4 regions of the Solibacillus sp. FSL K6-1554 genome follow, and region 1 is predicted to be linked to each of the others. Evidence: riboswitches for the same ligand, from Rfam matches in the RefSeq annotation. Region 1 holds a riboswitch; each other region holds the start of a gene.
What was found. A riboswitch is a leader RNA that binds a small molecule or an ion and turns the genes downstream of it on or off. The one in region 1 is predicted to bind thiamine pyrophosphate.
Positions count from the first base shown of each region.

Region 1 (4,498 bases):
ATGGCCATTTCGAGTTGCTCCATCGTATGAACCGATACACCGATGATTTTATTTTTCGCGCAAGATCTAAATTGTTTAATACCGGTGTCTTCCTGCCCTACATGAATACCATCTGCATTTAATGTTAATGCAAGCTCGACATCATCATTAATAATAAACGGCACTTTATATGTTTGGCACAGCTTTTGGCATTGACGGGCAAACTCTGCATACGCATCGCCTTTTAATGCATTTTTTCCTTTTTCTCTCAGTTGGAACATCGTAATGCCTGCCTGTAACGCTTCTTCCAAAACAAGCAACGGTTCGCGTTTACAATTGGCCGTTCCCATCACAAAATATTTATTCAAATCAAAAGACATGGACATCGCACATCCCCCGCTGTTCATGATAGGCGAAATGATTTGTCGGACCGAACCCGTGACCAATATTAAGCGGATGACGGATTGCAAGCTGCACATATTTTTTTGCTTCTATTATGGCTGCCTCTATCGATCTGCCTTTTGCCATTTCCGCGGTAATCGCTGCAGAAAATGTACATCCTGTACCGTGAGTATGTTTCGTATCCACCCGCTCGGTTTTCATTTTAAATGGTTGCGTCCCGCGAATGAAAACCGTATCTGTCGCATGCTTACTGTTTAAGTGACCACCCTTAATGACAACACATTTCAGCCCCAGACTTAATAAATCATGCGCCGCTGATGCGATATCCTTTTCCGTTTGTATTTTATAGCCTGTCAGGATTTCCGCTTCCGGTATATTCGGGGTACAAACGGTTGCGAGCGGCAATAACTTTTCTTTAAGAGCTGTTGTTGCCTGCTGCTCTAGCAAACTGGCACCGCCTTTTGCAATCATGACCGGATCAACGACAAGCGGAATATCCGTATTTTTTAGTAAAGTCACAATGGCTTCGATAATTTCAGCACTAAACAGCATCCCTGTCTTAATTGCCTTTACGTCGAAATCTTGAAGTACTGCCTTTAGCTGAGCTTGAACGAAATCAGCCGTTGTCGGAAAAATTCCATGCACTCCTTCAGTATTTTGTGCGGTTAATGCGGTGATTACTGATGTACCGAATACACGGAGTTCCTGAAACGTTTTTAAATCGGCTTGAATCCCGGCACCGCCACCGCTATCCGATCCTGCTATCGTACATGTAATCATTTTCGTCCCCCCGCTAAATTTTCTAGTTCATTCAAGAAATTTGTGTGGAAATTTCCTATAGTTGCAACAGAATTGGCACTTGCCTGTTTATATTCATTAAGTAGCGTCATTAAGTCATCAAACGGTTCTTTACTGTTTGCAAGCACCGCTGCACATAAGGCACTAAGCAAGCAGCCACTCCCCGTCATTTTTGTCACCTTTTCATGACCACCCGCTACAAATTCCACTCTTTTCCCATCAGTAATAACATCTTGTTCTCCTGTTACGATCACAATACATTGATAGTTATTAGCCAACTTTTTGGCAGTCACTGCAACATCGATATCTCCTTTGCCACTATCCACACCTTTAGACGCCCAATTTACTCCCGCCAGAGCCGCCATTTCTCCAATATTGCAACGGATTACATTAATCTTTAAACGATCGAGCAGTTGTTGTGCTGTCTCCGCTCGAAACTTCGTTGCCCCTACACCTACTGGATCAAGGACAACGGGAGTATTATGCATGTTTGCGCTAAGTCCTGCTTTCTTCATCGACTCTATTGTCCGTTCATTCAAAGTGCCCATATTTAAAAGTAAAGCATTCGCCTGGGCAGCCATTTCCCCCACTTCTTCTATTGCATCCGCCATTACTGGTGAAGCTCCTACCGCCAGCAAGCCATTCGCTGTAAAGTTTGCGACAACATAGTTGGTAATACAATGAACTAATGGTTGTTTATTATAAATTGCTTGCAGACTCATTTACATACACTCCTTGTTCCCAGCTTTGCTTCGTCCAAGGCATTTCCCAAAACATCCATTCGTAATAACAGCTTTTCTTAAAATGCTCCTGTAATACTTTAAGCTTTGCAGGTTGTTCTTTCGCATATCGATCTAGCATCGATTTTTGTACTTCAATATTTTGAAGCATCTCCTCGGAAGCATATAATGCAATCCACTGTTCATAAAGAGGTATATTGGGGCATGCATCTTTTAATCTTTGCCCAATTTCCTGATACAGCCATGGGCATGGCAGGATTGCCGCAAATGCTTCTGCTACATCTCCGTTATGCACTGCATTGTACATATGGCTCACATAGTTATAGGCTGCTGGTGCTGGTTCGAATTGTTCTAAATCATCCACAGTCACACCTAATTCTTTAAACGTTGTACGGTGTAACTCAAGCTCGGCATCATGGATAAACTTTGCTGTTTGCAGAAAATATTGAACATCATCATCCGTTGTCGCTTTTGCAGCTGCAAGAGCTAATACTTTCGTATAATGTTTTAAATAATACGCATCCTGCAGCATATAAAACTTAAACTTCTCAAGCGGTAGACTCCCATCTGCAATCCCTTGTACAAAAGGATGATAAAAGCTAGCCTCCCAATAAAAATCCGTTTCTTTTCTTACCTTTTCACAAAATCCCATTGTTACTCCTCCTTTTTGTTGGCGGAAGCACAAAAAAGACGTCTCAACATATAGAGAGACGTCCCCAAAAAGTGTAGATACACTTTTCATTGCTCCCTACGTCCGTATTAACGGCCAGGTTCCAAGGGTCAGGTTTTAACCTTCTCAACACTGCTGTGTCCCCCCGCAAATCAAATGCTTGTGTATTTGCAAAAGAAAGACTCCACGTAAAATATACGCGGAGCCAAAGTAAGTACATATGTATAGCTTGTACTTTGCTCCCTACGTCCGTATTAACGGTCAGGTTCTAAGGGTCAGGTTTTAACCTTCTCAACACTGCTGTGTCCCCCCGCAAATGCATTTAATTACCCAGAGTGTAACAAATTAATTCGACCCGGGCAAGTGAATTCACAAAATTACGAAATTAATAGTTCAATAACAAATTCACAAAATAGCGCATCGTTAGTAAAAATTTTGTTACTAATGATGCGCTGACATCTATTGTAGATGGGTTACTGCAGATCTTTTACCAGTCAGTTCCTGATAAGCCTGAGCATATTCCTCGGCCAGTTTATCGACATATTGTTTTGTGGAAGTAATCTCTTTAATCGCGCCAATTCCTTGCCCGCTGCCCCAAATATCTTTCCAGGCTTTTGCGGTATTATCGTTAAAGTTCATTGCTGAAGGATCACTTTCTTTTAAATTACTCGGGTCCATCCCCGCGTTCATGATAGAACCTTTCAAATAATTCCCGTGGATTCCTGTAAATAAATTGCTGTATACAATATCTTCTGCAGTACTATCAACAATCATCTGTTTATATTCTTGACGAGCAAACGCTTCTTCGGTCGCGATGAATGGTGAACCGATATAGCCAAAATCAGCCCCCATCGCCTGTGCAGCCAATACCGAATGTCCTCGTGCGATTGATCCTGATAAAGCTAATGGACCGTCAAACCATTCACGGATTTCCTGTACGAGCGCAAATGGGCTTTGCTGACCTGCATGGCCACCTGCACCTGTTGCTACAGCAATGATGCCGTCTGCACCTTTTTGAATCGCTTTTTTTGCAAAATGATTGTTAATGACATCATGGAAAACGATGCCTCCATAACTATGTGCTGCCTCAAATACTTCTTCACGTGCACCAAGTGAAGTAATAATAATCGGAACTTTATATTTCACACAAAGCTCCATATCCTGTTCCAGACGTTCATTTGTTTTATGAACAATCTGATTAATGGCAAATGGCGCAGCCGGCTGATCCGGATTTTTGGCATTATAGCTGGCCAACTCCTCTGTAATTTCAGCTAACCATTCATCCAACTGGCTTGCCGGTCTTGCATTTAACGCAGGCATTGACCCAACTATTCCTGCCTTACATTGTTCAATGACCAATTGCGGATTGCTAATAATAAACAATGGTGCCCCGATTACTGGGATACGTAAGTTTTGTAAAATTTCCGGAATATTCCCCATCTATAATCCCCCTTTTATTCAGCTACTACTAATACTTCATCAGCTTCAATAAAATCTCCTTCTTAATTTAGATGACAATCAAAAAGTCAGATGTTTTTTCATCTGACTTTCTTTCCTTTTGCTATTTCTTCACTACATTAAAATTAGCCCCGATGAGCTGCCAATTTTGCGGGAATGGCAGACCGAGCTTCCAATAGCCGACTCCGCGCAAATTTAATCGCTTTACTAAATCGAACTTCGCCTGAATCGAACGCGCATCTTCAAACCAGACAATATGTGAACGCCCTTGCTCATCATAATAGTTAAAGTAGGGTGCCTGTGCTGTATAGTCAAATTGGATTGCCGCGTTGTAGCGTTTGGCCACTTCAATTGCACGTTGCGGGCTTATCGCTTCTGCGTAATCTCCTCCTTGTACAAAAGGTAATGTCCAATCGTAACCATACAAATTTTGCCCAAGTAAAATTTTATT
Region 1 is NZ_JBBOSS010000001.1:2,717,369-2,721,866, forward strand. It holds gene thiE (thiamine phosphate synthase) at 1-365, opposite strand, end outside; gene thiD (bifunctional hydroxymethylpyrimidine kinase/phosphomethylpyrimidine kinase) at 349-1,161, opposite strand; gene thiM (hydroxyethylthiazole kinase) at 1,158-1,901, opposite strand; gene tenA (thiaminase II) at 1,879-2,571, opposite strand; TPP riboswitch at 2,648-2,746, opposite strand; TPP riboswitch at 2,813-2,911, opposite strand; gene MHB58_RS13530 (NAD(P)H-dependent flavin oxidoreductase) at 3,049-4,029, opposite strand; gene MHB58_RS13535 (glycoside hydrolase family 18 protein) at 4,151-4,498, opposite strand, start outside.

Region 2 (4,498 bases), 430 kb from region 1:
CATAGTGAAGACGTCGTAGATTTATCGCCAATGGGCTGTCAAACAGGCTTTTACTTGGCATTACTGAACTACAATGACTATGACGGCGTATTAACGATTATTGAAAATACGCTGAAGGATGTATTGAAGGCGGAGTCGGTACCCGCATGTAATGAAGTACAATGCGGCTGGGCAGCAAGTCACAGCTTAGAAGGCGCAAAAGCATTGGCTGAGGAATTTTTAACAGGCCGCGATGAGTGGCATATTGTTTTTGGGGAATAATTGATGAAGCAAGTCTTCTGTGAGAATAATCTCACAGGAGACTTTTTTATTGGAGCAATTGTTTTAAAAGTTCCTGTGAATAGGTTATTAATAAACTATAGTAACTAAAAGGAGAATTTGAATGTACAATACCTCAACGACTACATTAACAATGAAAAGAGAATTTAATGTGAAGCCTGAAAAAGTGTTTGACGCGTGGTTGAATCCTGTAATGATGAAAAAGTGGTTCTTTACATTGGAAGGGACGAACAAGCTTGCACAAAATGACCCAAAAGTAGGGGGCAGTTGGGAAATTGTAGACCACCGGCAAGGAGTGGACTACCGGGCGATCGGGGAATACGTTGAAATCAATTCGCCTGAAAAAATCGTGTTCACTTTTAAAATGCCGCAATTCAGCGAATTGGAAGATACAATTACAGTGGAGCTGAAAGCGTTGGGACAAGGCAGTGAAATGACGTACACCCAACTGATCCATGTTGAAAATAAAGAGCAATGGACAGATGCAGACATCGTAAAAGCTCTAGATGAAATGCGAGATTGCACAGAACATGGCTGGAACTTAATGTTCATGGGTCTGAAGGAATTAGTTGAGACCGGAAAAGTGAGCTATCAAGGTTAGGGCGTATAATGAAACACCGGGTGGGGGTCATGACCATCCGGTGATTGAATGTTCGGGGAAGATTTTCTAATAAAATGTTGAATTGTTCTACTAGATCTTTATACGGTACCTGAAGAAGTAGCCGCATCTTCGGAACAACAGCTCATCGCGAAATTTAAATATTAAACCAAAGGCATCGTCTAGTTAGGAGATGCCTCTAACTTATAGGGAGAAAAGTTCGCGAAAAAGGGTAAAATAGGCTAAATTGAAGTGGTGCAAATTTGAATTAAGAAGGGGAAGAGTCCGATGAAAAGCGCAAAACCATTTTTAATGTTTCAAGGCGGCGTTGCAGAAGAAGCGATGAACTTCTATACATCACTTATCGATGATGCGGAAATTACAAGCATTGTTTACTACGGGGCAAATGAAGGCGGAGACGAAGGAAAAGTCATGCAAGCCACTTTTTCGATAAAAGGTCAGGAATTTATGTGCATTGACAGTAATATAAAGCATGAATTTGACTTCACACCGTCATTCTCTATTTTTATTACGTGTGATACGGAAGAAGAAACCGACCATCTTTATGAAAAATTGCTAGAAGGCGGGCATCCGCTAATGCCAATCGATAATTACGGTTTCAGTAAGAAGTTCGGCTGGGTAAATGACCGTTACGGAGTATCTTGGCAGATTAATTTACCTTAATAAAATGTGCCGGGTGTCTGAATGGATACCCGGCGTTTCATTTTCTAATAAAGGTCTGAGTTGTTCTAATATATTTTAAAATCTTCTAATAAAAGTGAGATTTTAAAATATAATTGTACATTGTGCTAATAAGTCTTTAATATGTTCAAATATCGTCCACAGAAGTTCTAATAACCCCCTGCAATCTTCTAATATCTATCATAAATCTTCTAATAAAAAACGGCAGGCTACCGCAAAAAGGTCGCGTATCATAAAAAGAATAAGCCCGTTTTACCAAAATCCCAAACTGTTCTAATATCATTCGCAGAAGTTCTAATATCCCGCCAAGAAGTTCTAATATCGACACAAAAATTTCTAATAAAAACCCTCCATTCACCCGGCATTCTGATAAAGCATCCCGCCAAACGCCCGGTTTCTCACCATAATCTTCAGCAAGCCATAGCCTAAAAGCGCCCCCGCAAAAGAACTCATCATAAATGCCGGGACAAAACCGAACAGCGCCGCTTCCTGACCTAAAAATAAAATGGCGATCGGGTAAGTAGCCATCGCACCGAGCAACCCGGTCCCGATTACTTCACCTACTGCCGCAAACGCTAACTTCTTCGTTTTAGCAAACAGAAATGCAGCCAAAAAGGCACCAATCATACTCCCCGGATAAGCAAAAATACTGCCTGTCCCCATTAAGTTTCTCAATGTCGATGTAAGGAATGCCTGTAATACCGCATACCATGGACCGAGCAACACCGCCGATACGACATTGGCAAAATGCTGAATCGGAAATATTTTGGCAAAACCTAAAGGGATGTACACAAAACTGCTGAGAATCGTTGTAAGTGCAGCGATAATCGCTGAATACGTAAGCTTCCTCGTTTTATTCATCTCTTCCATCCTTTACAATAAATTTTTGCAACAAAAAAACCACTTTCAACTAAAGAAAGTGGTATCGCAGCCTAAAACAAATAAAAAGGGATCGACACTACTTTCCTACGCTAGTATTACCTAGATCAGGTGCAAAGGGTTCTTCTCAGCCAAACAGGCGCCCCTAGTAGTTTTCATATTCAATTATAAGCAGATTACCTGCTTCCAATATTAGGTTAATTTCACAGTTATCATAACACGGCCGTTTCATTATGCAAATGTATTTTTGAAATTTGATTCCTTTGACCGAGAAAAACTACTGCTCATACCCGCCGCCATAGTTGCCGGGCTGGACTTGCTGCCAAGGGTTTGGCGGACCGATGAACGTATTCGGTCTGACAGGAGCAATTGCCTGCTGCCATAAATTTTCGTTCATGCCATATGTGTGGGCCATAATATTTGCTGGTGTCAGCTTGAGGAGGTCGGAACCTAAAATGACTTCAGGTGTCGGTGCGTTGAAAATGGCGAGCAGATGCGTGTTGTTTTGCGTGGCGACTTCGTAATGCCACCACCCTTGAGGAACGTTCGCCACCTGGCCGGGGGTAATCGGAAAATGCATCAGCTGTTTCGTAAACGGATTCAAAATCGAAACAACCGCACTCCCCGCAATACAATAAACAAGTTCCGCCGCATTTTGGTGGTAGTGCGGTTCAATGACATTATTGGCACTCAAATAAATATCAAGCAGCGATATATTATCCAGTGTATTTAACTGGTTGACGCCCATTACATTAATAAAATTTTGCTGGTCTTTAACGAACAACGGGTTTTTATTAAGGTCGAATGTAAACTGGGGTTGCACTGATGTATAATCTTGATTCGGATTCAATAGTTCACCTCTTTTTTATTGTAGTTAAAATATGCAATAATTTACCAGTGCGTGCCTATTGTCGTTAGTAGCCATCCATCTAAAAATACACATACAACGCATTGATTAATGTGAAAATTAAAATAAACAGGGTAGCACCACATACAATAATTTCTGTAAAGTGGACGAACATGACTCTTTCATAACTTAACTCAGCTTTACGAAAACCAAAGAAATCCCCATGACTGATAATATAAATAAACGTACTCACGACCATTAAGGAAGACATTAAAAATGAAATTGTTGGCAAAGAAGTAACGTAGCGCGAGTTGCCTCCTGTTTCCATATAGAGCGGAATATCCAATCCCTTGCTTAACACAAAACTGACAATGACCATGATGTAGATAATAAACGAAATATTAAACGGGTGTTTGCGGTAATCGATCAGATCAAGCAACTTTTTTGTCTTCCCCTTAAACTCCCAATCCTTATTGTCTTCTACTCTGTCACCTTTCAGCATGTAAATAATACCGGCTAATACAAGCCCCGAAAATAAATACCATTCCAACATCGTAAAAAACAGCGTCCAGCTATAAAACGGTGCGATCACAAGCGGGAGAACAACAAGTCCACTCAACCATTTATTAAATGGCTGATTGGCAATTAGCCATTCGTTCAAAGCATGCCGTTTATCTTTTGTATGTCCTTCTTCCGGTTCCTGGTAACTGAAGAATTGATTCATTACAAAAGCGCATCCTACCAGTACCAACCCGATTCCGAAAGTAAGATAAGAAGCTTTCGGATAAATCACGACCCCATCATAATTAAGGATGATCCAGTTCCCGCATAGGGCAGTGATCAATATCCCGGTAAGCATCATATATGAAGATAAGTTTCTCATCCGTACACCTCCAATTGTTCTATTCTACGTCGATAGGCTGGAAATAGTTTCAAATAAAACAGGAGGTATGTAAATAGTTCTAATAACGACCGGCAATGTTCTAATAAACCCAAAAATGTTCTAATATAATTGCGATTTTCTAATATATCACTCAGTTGTTCTAATAACCATCCGACATCTGGTCTTCTGTCAATATTTCGGACACGCGTTAAGAGACTTTTTTGCTACCGCCCTTCGGTTGCTCTGTTTTTCATCCCTCCATGCCCAGACCTGAGCATGGAGGGATGAAAACCCTGTAAGAGAACTTTAT
Region 2 is NZ_JBBOSS010000001.1:3,145,701-3,150,198, reverse strand. It holds gene MHB58_RS15715 (S-ribosylhomocysteine lyase) at 1-261, shown strand, start outside; gene MHB58_RS15710 (SRPBCC family protein) at 383-880, shown strand; gene MHB58_RS15705 (VOC family protein) at 1,166-1,561, shown strand; gene thiW (energy coupling factor transporter S component ThiW) at 1,934-2,440, opposite strand; TPP riboswitch at 2,526-2,615, opposite strand; gene MHB58_RS15695 (cupin domain-containing protein) at 2,736-3,308, opposite strand; gene MHB58_RS15690 (nucleotidyltransferase) at 3,388-4,188, opposite strand; gene MHB58_RS15685 (IS3 family transposase) at 4,495-4,498, opposite strand, start outside.
Region 2: linked by a shared signal. The riboswitch ahead of thiW (energy coupling factor transporter S component ThiW) and the one ahead of tenA (thiaminase II) in region 1 are both predicted to bind thiamine pyrophosphate.

Region 3 (4,498 bases), 490 kb from region 1:
AGGTAGAAATGGCCCTCAATGAAAAGATTGATCCAGCATTTCCAGAAGGAGATGGCACGACAAAATTCACCCTCTAAACTATCTTTACTTGTTAAAGTTAAAAAACCTTGCCTTAACAAAATAATTAAGGCAAGGTTTTTATGGAATCTCTTATTTCTTATGACACTTTTTATTTACTAATAATATAAAACATTTACTTTATTACACTTGATACATTTTTCATGATATTGATTTCCTTTAAAATGATGATCACAATTTTGCTGGATTTCTTTTAAACTTTTCTCCAAAACAGCAAGGTAAGTTTTGAGCTGATTAATTTCCTCTTCAATTTTTCCAACCTTCATCCTAATGACCCCCTAAGAAAGTTACTGATATATGTTACCACCAGATTGCTTAAACTGTTCAGCTTTTTCCTTCATACCTATTTCAATAGCTTCCTTCGTATCAAGTTCTTTTTCTTTTGCAAAATTACGAATATCTTGAGAGATTCTCATACTGCAAAATTTAGGTCCACACATAGAACAGAAATGTGCTGTTTTTGCACCTTCAGCAGGTAAAGTTTCATCATGATATTCGATTGCACGTTCAGGATCTAAAGATAAATTAAACTGATCTCTCCAACGGAATTCAAAACGAGCTTTTGATAAGGCATCATCTCTTTTATGTGCTCCTGGATGCCCTTTTGCCAAATCAGCAGCATGTGCAGCAATTTTATAAGTGACAACCCCTACACGAACATCATCTCTATTCGGTAAACCTAAATGTTCTTTTGGCGTTACATAACAAAGCATCGCTGTCCCATACCAACCAATCATTGCAGCTCCAATAGCAGATGTAATGTGATCATAGCCAGGAGCTATATCAGTTGTAAGAGGGCCTAAAGTATAGAAAGGAGCTTCCTTACAAACTTCCAATTGTTTGTCCATGTTTTCTTTTATAAGGTGCATTGGCACGTGTCCCGGTCCTTCAACCATAACCTGTACATCATGCTCCCAAGCAATTTTTGTTAGTTCTCCAAGAGTTTCTAATTCCGCAAATTGAGCTTCATCATTGGCATCAGCAATGGAACCAGGACGTAAGCCATCTCCTAATGAGAATGAAACATCATAAGTTTTCATGATTTCACAGATTTCTTCAAAGTGAGTATATAAAAAATTTTCTTTATGGTGGTGAAGACACCATTGTGCCATAATAGATCCACCTCGGGATACAATACCTGTTAAACGTTTTGCTGTTAACGGAACATATCGTAAAAGAACACCAGCATGAATGGTGAAGTAATCCACCCCTTGTTCTGCTTGTTCAATCAATGTATCACGGTAAACTTCCCATGTTAGGTCTTCAGCAACACCATTTACTTTTTCTAGTGCTTGATAAATAGGTACGGTACCGACAGGAACAGCCGAATTTCGAATAATCCATTCCCGTGTTGTGTGAATGTTTTTACCTGTTGATAGGTCCATAATATTATCAGCACCCCAACGTGTTGCCCATGTCATTTTTTCAACCTCTTCTTCGATGGAAGATGAAACAGCAGAATTGCCAATATTCGCATTAATTTTTACATGAAAGTTACGACCTATTATCATAGGCTCTGATTCTGGATGGTTGATATTAGAAGGAATAATCGCGCGACCCTTTGCAATTTCATCCCGTACGAATTCAGGTTTCATATTTTCTCTTATTGCGATAAATTCCATTTCAGGCGTGATAATGCCTTTTCTTGCATAATGAAGTTGTGTAATATTTTTCCCTTTTTTGGCCCGTAACGGTTTCCGCTTTAAACCAGGAAACACGTTATGATTAGCACGAGGATCGTTTTCATCTTTATAACCATTATCCTCAGGCTTGATTTCACGACCATCATATTCCTCCACATCGCCACGTTCTTGAATCCATGTACTGCGAAGGGCAGGGAGACCTTTTGTAATATCGACAGAATAATCAGGGTCTGTATAAGGTCCGCTCGTGTCATACACTCGTACTGGAGGATTATCCTCTTCTCCAAACGTACCAGTAGTCGGGCTTAACTCGATTTCACGCATTGGAACCTTAATGTCAGGTCTAGAGCCTGTTACATATACTTTTTTGCTACCTGAAAAATTAGACATGATGGAAATACTTTGTTCGTTTAATGAAGATGGTGACATTGACATAATAAATCTCTCCTTTTTTTGAATATAAGGACAAGAGATAGAACACAACAGTGGTGAGCTAAAAAGCTATGAAGTACATAAAAAAGCCGGTGTCCAATAAATGGTCGGACCCGGCTAATATGTATACAGAAGTAGTATTACTATAATACGATGCTAACTTCCCCACGCTGGTATGATCCAGATCAGGTCCCAAGAGTTAAGAAACTTCAACGTGTTTCTTTCTCAGCCCAACTTATTGGACACCCCTAGTTATTTCTATTCAATTTGATTTTAGTATACATGAAACTTCATTGAGATAAAAGTGAAAATTTAAAAAAATTATTTGCAGTTAGATGAATTACCAAACATTGATATCGTACTCATTTCGCTTGCAAATTACAATCATCTGCATGTCCCTACGTTAAAAGACTAAAGAAACAAAACCCGAACGTATTATTATTTCAGATGAGTCAACATTTTAAAACGGGGTCAGAATTCGTTGTATACGGTGGATTCATCGCTCAATGATTCTGAATCAGAGAACTTATTAATTCCTGCTTATTTAAAACCCACCCTTGACGAAAAAAGTCGTTCGTCGTAAAGTAATGATAAATTCATCAAGCATTAGGTGCCCTTTAAGGGAGAATAGGGAATAAAGTGAAAAGCTTTAGCGTAATCCCAACACTGTATAGAGGAGTTTCATAGCAAAACCCACTGGATTTACATCTGGGAAGGGGCTATGAAATTGTGAATCTGAGCCAGGAGACCTGCCTAATACGCTTACTGTTATAGACACTGGATATGTCTGTAGTTTATTTGTTATCGAATAAACTACAGGCTTTTTTATTGTCAAAAATACATTTAGATAGGGGAAACGAAATATGCAATTATTACAGCAAACAATTGATCAAATTCAAGGAATCGACCGACAAATGGAAGAAAAAGCACGTACGTACATAGACTCTTTAGCCAAACCACCACAAAGCCTAGGGAAGCTCGAATCACTAGCTCTGCAAATCGCCACAATTACGGGTGACCTTGCGCCTAAAATCGATAATAAAGCGGTGATCGTCATGGCTGCGGATCACGGGGTGTATGAGGAGGGCGTAACGCCAAATCCGCAAAGTACAACGGTTTTCCAAACATTATCATTTCCGAAAGGGACGACAGGGATGTGTACGATTGCGAAAATTTCGAATGCACAAGTCATTCCGGTAGATATCGGTGTAAAAGAAGATTTACCTCAAGATGCTGGGGTAATCATTAAAAAGGTCAAATACGGGACAGACAATATGGCGAAAGGTCCAGCAATGACCCGAGAAGAAGCGATTCAAGCGATTGAAGTAGGAATTGAAGTCGCAACAGAAGCGATCCAAAACGGTATCAATCTAATTGGTACCGGGGAAATGGGTATCGGGAATACGACACCGAGTGCTGCAGTGCTTTCAGTGCTTCACGGCTGTGATCCGCTGGCAGTAACGGGCTTTGGAGCCGGTGTCGGAGCTGGCGGCATCGAATATAAAGCCGAAGTCATTCGAAAAGCGATTGCCTTGAACGAGCCGAACGCCGAAGATCCGATTGATGTTGTAGCAAAAGTAGGCGGACTGGAAATTTGCGGGATGGCCGGAATCTTCCTTGCAGCTGCAGCGAATCGTGTACCGGTCGTTGTTGACGGGTATATTTCAACGGTTTCCGCATTAATCGCCTCTAAGTTAAATCCGAATGTGAAAGCATATTTGATTCCGTCACATTTATCGGAAGAGCCGGGTGCAAAAATTGCAGCTGAGCTTCTAGAATTAGAGCCAATGCTGCATATGAATATGAGACTTGGAGAAGGATCAGGTGCTGCACTAGCGTTCCCGATTCTAGATGCAGCATGTTCCATGATTACAAATATGGTGACATTGGAGGAAGCGGCCGCGCTTTTAGTAGCCAAGTAGAAAAAGAAATTAAATTAATAAAATAAAATGTCGTAAAAAGGCTACATTAAAAGTAATAGTAACTTTTAATGTAGCCTTTTTTTATGAATTCGATATTCCATAGAAATAAATGGCGTTTTTCAGTCTATTCCATTTGTTTTACCAGTAAAATACCAAATAAGCGGAACTATGTTGTTTATTGAGTAAGTGAAGAAATCATAAAGAAAAGCCCTATCCAATCCGCTGAAAATGTTATGTGCGACCAAAACATTCGGGGAATGAATAGAACTTGATTTAATTTTACAGAAAATTCAGTGAAATAAAAGCGATTGTCCTGTCAATTGTATCCCCTCCGCAATATCCTATATTAACCAAATGTAAAAACATATTTGAAATGTTAATAATAGCTAAAAAAGTGCTTTTTGGATGGAACTTGGAATAAAG
Region 3 is NZ_JBBOSS010000001.1:3,205,827-3,210,324, reverse strand. It holds gene MHB58_RS15990 (hypothetical protein) at 177-344, opposite strand; gene thiC (phosphomethylpyrimidine synthase ThiC) at 366-2,150, opposite strand; TPP riboswitch at 2,299-2,413, opposite strand; cobalamin riboswitch at 2,747-2,924, shown strand; gene cobT (nicotinate-nucleotide--dimethylbenzimidazole phosphoribosyltransferase) at 3,017-4,075, shown strand.
Region 3: linked by a shared signal. The riboswitch ahead of thiC (phosphomethylpyrimidine synthase ThiC) and the one ahead of tenA (thiaminase II) in region 1 are both predicted to bind thiamine pyrophosphate.

Region 4 (4,498 bases), 810 kb from region 1:
AGTAAAGAAGTGCTGCAAGGCCGTATTGAAAAAGGGCAGCAATATGTAGTCGATATCGATAAACAATATGCACAAGAAAAAGGGAAGCTTGAGCAAAGTGAGCAGTCATTATTGCCTCAGTTTTCTACATTGGATGAAGTAACACAAGAATTGGCCAGCCAGCAGCAAAAACACCGCCATTTAAAAAGTGCAATTCAAAGTGCACTGGAGGCAATGCAAAAAATCCAATTAGATGAAAAATCTTGTGAAGTGAACCATCTACATGCACAAAACCTTGTAACAGAAAAACAGCAGGAGACTCTTTCAGCGCAAAAAGCGTTTGATACAGCATTGCAGCAAGAAAGTTTTGACTTGGAAACATATAAGAATGCGTTACTGCCATTAAATGTTCAGCAGCAAATTCAGGATGAAGTTGAAGCTTACAAGCAAAATGTTCATACATTATCTGTTCAAATTTCCGAGGAAGAACCTTTGCTCGAAGGAAAAGAACGGGCTGATTTAACGGCAAGTGAGCAACAGATTCATGAGCTGAATGAGCAAATCGAGGCACAGTATTCTAAAATTACATTAACCCAGTCCTATGTTGAGCAATGTGAGGAAACTCTCGAAAAACTTGACCAATTCGCACAGCAGATCGAAAGCTATAAAGCGAAACTGATACAGGTGGAGCATGTTTATAATTTAATCCGTGGACAAAACGATTCGAAAATTTCATTTGAGCGATTTGTGCAAATTGGTTATTTGGAAAAAGTAACCCATGCGGCAAATGAACGATTACGTGTCTTATCAAATGGTCAATACTTCCTGAAATCGACAGGTCGTAAAGAAGGAAATGCACAAAGCGGGCTCAGTATCGATGTATATGACAGCCATACAGGACAAACGCGGGATGTAAAAACATTGTCCGGCGGTGAAAAATTCAATGCCTCACTTTCATTAGCTTTAGGAATGGCCGATGTTATTCAAAGTGTTCAAGGAAGTGTGCATATCGATACGATGTTTATCGATGAAGGCTTCGGTACATTGGATGAGGAAGCGTTAAGACGGGCAATCGATATTTTGATCGATCTTCAGCAAACAGGCCGCCTAATCGGCGTCATCTCCCATGTGGCCGAATTAAAAGCAGCAATGCCTGCCATTTTACAAGTCCAAAAGCTAAAAGAAGGCTACAGTAAAACGGAAATTATTATTAAATAAAGACAACAAAAAACACATTTCACACGAGTTTTAGTGCGAAATGTGTTTTTCTGCGTTAACGTTTTGGCGTTCGTCGTGTAGTTGCTGGTTGGGGTGCAGATTTTTTATCCATCATTTTTTTAATGATCGGGTACACGATCGGTCCATATTTAATTGCGGTTTTAATGAGTTTATTTAATTTCATGATATACACTCCTTAACGAATACATTTCGTATAAAAAATATACCCAAAGAAGGAGCTATCATAAACATTAACGTAAAACTTTAATCGCTTGGACTAGATTCCAAATCGCCAGAATAAACGTAATAAGGACTAAAAGAATAAATCCGATAAAATGTGAACTAATAAAGAAATCCTGCACGCTCACTGTCAAAGTATTATTCCAGGAAAGAACGGAAGTGAAAAAGTAAATCATGTACAAAATCCCTAACAGTATTGGAATAAGTTGAGAAATAAAAGCTTTTTTAGAATGGCCTTTAACGGCTTGATCTTTCGTAACGATAAATATAATTACCGGTAAAATAAACGGTGCAAAATAAAAGCTCAAATAGCTTAATGCACTTAAACCTTTCGATTGATCCATCATTTATCACTCCTTCGTATCTATTATATGTAATTCTAGTACGTTTCAAAATAATAGCTGTTGAAAGTTGTAGAAATATTCGTTACAATGAGCATGTTCAAACAATAAAAATTTAGATGTACCACAAGGGGTGCCGAGAAAGTCGGCTGAGATTGTGCACGGGATTGCACTGACTCTTTGAACCTGTAAGTTAGCACTTGCGTAGGGATGTGGATAGAATCCGACTGTTCAAACGATAGTCAGGCTTTTGTCCTGATTATCGTTTTTTGCTTTTTCTAAATACCTAGAAGAAGTAAAAGTTCCATTCTATCCCTCTTCACTTTTGTTACATCGGATAAAAGAAAGGGGAATTGTTATGGACAGAAAAAAATTATTGATGATGGTGGAGATAGCGATATTTGCTGCCATCGGACTTGTATTGGACCAAGTATCTTTTAAAATGTGGGCACAGGGCGGGTCAATCAGCTTTGTTATGGTACCGATTATGTTAATGGCCATTCGTTGGGGGCTAACAGCAGGACTTGCAACTGGCTTGCTGATCGGCGTTATGCAAATGATGTTCGGCGCTTACATAGTACACTGGCTTCAGGCGATTTTAGATTACGGTCTTGCCTTTACAGTAGTAGGGTTAGCGGCAATTGTAAGAAAGCCATTATTACAGGCAACACAATCACTCAATAAAGTAAAAATGGCAATTTATATCGTAATAGGAGCTCTAATAGGCGGAGCTTTAAGATTTGTTTCGCACTTGCTTGCAGGTGTCGTGTTCTTTAAAGAGTACGCAGGCGATGATAATGTGTGGATCTACTCAATAATTTATAACAGTACTTATATGGTACCTGCAACAATAATTACAGCGGTTATTGCAGTTATATTATTCACATCTGCACCCCGTTTACTCCAAAAAGCACAAACACCATAATGAATGGAAAACTCAAAGCTTGCAGCAAGGGATTATTTTCCCGATGCAAGCTTTTTCTAATTTCTATTGTACAATGTCGTATTAATTTGATCATAAATCCAAATAATTTTAAAATCCTTGAACAATTACAACCGATATTAAGTATGCTATAGTTAAGGGTAGACATTGTTTAAGAGGAAGGAAGTTACACATGATTGTTACTACACAAGAAGAAATAGAAGCGTTTAAAAAAATTGGACGCATTTGTGCTGAAATTCGCGAGGCAATGAAAGCTGCGACAGTACCTGGCGTGACAACGAAAGAATTAGATGAAATTGCAGGCCGTATGTTTGCGGAAGCAGGCGCGGTTTCTGGTCCTAAAGACGAATACGATTTTCCGGGATATACATGCATTTCAGTAAATCACGAAGTTGCACATGGCATTCCAGGGAACAAGGTTATTCAGGACGGCGATATCGTAAACATTGATGTTTCGGGCTCTTTAAACGGATACTTTGCAGATACAGGTATTTCTTTTGTTGTTGGTGAAGGTTATGAAGATAAAGAAAAACTTTGCTCTGTAGCAAAATCAGCATTTGACCGTGCGATGACAAAGGTTAAAGCAGGTTCGAAATTAAATCAGATCGGTAAAGCAGTAGAGCGTGAAGCACGTGATCACGGGTTGACGGTAATTATGAACTTAACAGGACACGGCTTAGGTAAATCATTACACGAAGAACCAAACCATGTCTTGAACTATTACGATGCTTGGGATACGACAATCATGAAAGAAGGCATGGTGTTGGCGGTAGAGCCGTTCATTTCGGCGAAGGCTGAGCACATCGTAGAATCAGGTGACGGCTGGACATTTATTACACCGGATAAATCATTAGTTGCCCAGATCGAACACTCGATTATTGTAACAAAAGATAAACCAATTATTTTAACAACATTGGAAGACTAAATTATAACCGTGGGTGCATATATAAGTGCGCCCGCGTTTTTTTGTTCTATTAAAACAGGATGCCAACATAAAATAATCAAATGATTCAAATAAATAACCGCAACAATTACCAATTCCATACACTTTCGAGTAAAATATACATAATAAATGGAATAGGGGAGGCAGCACTATTTGAAAAAGCTACAAGATGTGGATTTATCGCAAAAACTGGAGAAGGAAATCTATAAGAAGCAATTGAAAGCTTTGCAATATGAAATGCTAAATGCCCAGCAATTTTTATTTAATAATAAAATTGGCCTTATTATTGCATTTGAAGGAATGGATGCAGCAGGAAAAGGGGGAGCGATTAAGCGTTTAACAGAGCGTATCGATCCGCGTGGGTTAATGGTATGGCCAATTTCTGCCCCACAGCCCCATGAGATGCGCTATCATTATATGCAACGCTTTTGGAGAAAGTTGCCGCAGCATGGCCAGATTGCGATTTTTGATCGCTCTTGGTATGGTCGGGTGCTGGTGGAGCGTATAGAGGGTTTTGCTGAAGAAGCAGAATGGAAGCGTGCTTATGAAGAAATAAATAGTTTTGAGAAGCAATTGACAGATGAAGATTATATAATGATAAAGTTTTGGATTCATATCGATTCGGATGAACAGCTTAAACGTTTTAATGAAAGAGCAGCTGATCCATATAAATCATGGAAATTGACGGCTGAAGATTGGCGGAACCGTGATAAATTTGATTTATATTGTGAGGCAGCCGATGAAATGTTTGAAAAAACTGATTCGGAAAACGCTCCTTGGCACTTAATTCCGGGGAACGACAAAAACTATGCACGTGTTCAAGTACTAAAAGAA
Region 4 is NZ_JBBOSS010000001.1:3,524,921-3,529,418, reverse strand. It holds gene MHB58_RS17640 (SMC family ATPase) at 1-1,197, shown strand, start outside; gene MHB58_RS17635 (hypothetical protein) at 1,253-1,381, opposite strand; gene MHB58_RS17630 (DUF4870 domain-containing protein) at 1,449-1,781, opposite strand; TPP riboswitch at 1,898-2,006, shown strand; gene thiT (energy-coupled thiamine transporter ThiT) at 2,137-2,703, shown strand; gene map (type I methionyl aminopeptidase) at 2,894-3,646, shown strand; gene MHB58_RS17615 (polyphosphate kinase 2 family protein) at 3,818-4,498, shown strand, end outside.
Region 4: linked by a shared signal. The riboswitch ahead of thiT (energy-coupled thiamine transporter ThiT) and the one ahead of tenA (thiaminase II) in region 1 are both predicted to bind thiamine pyrophosphate.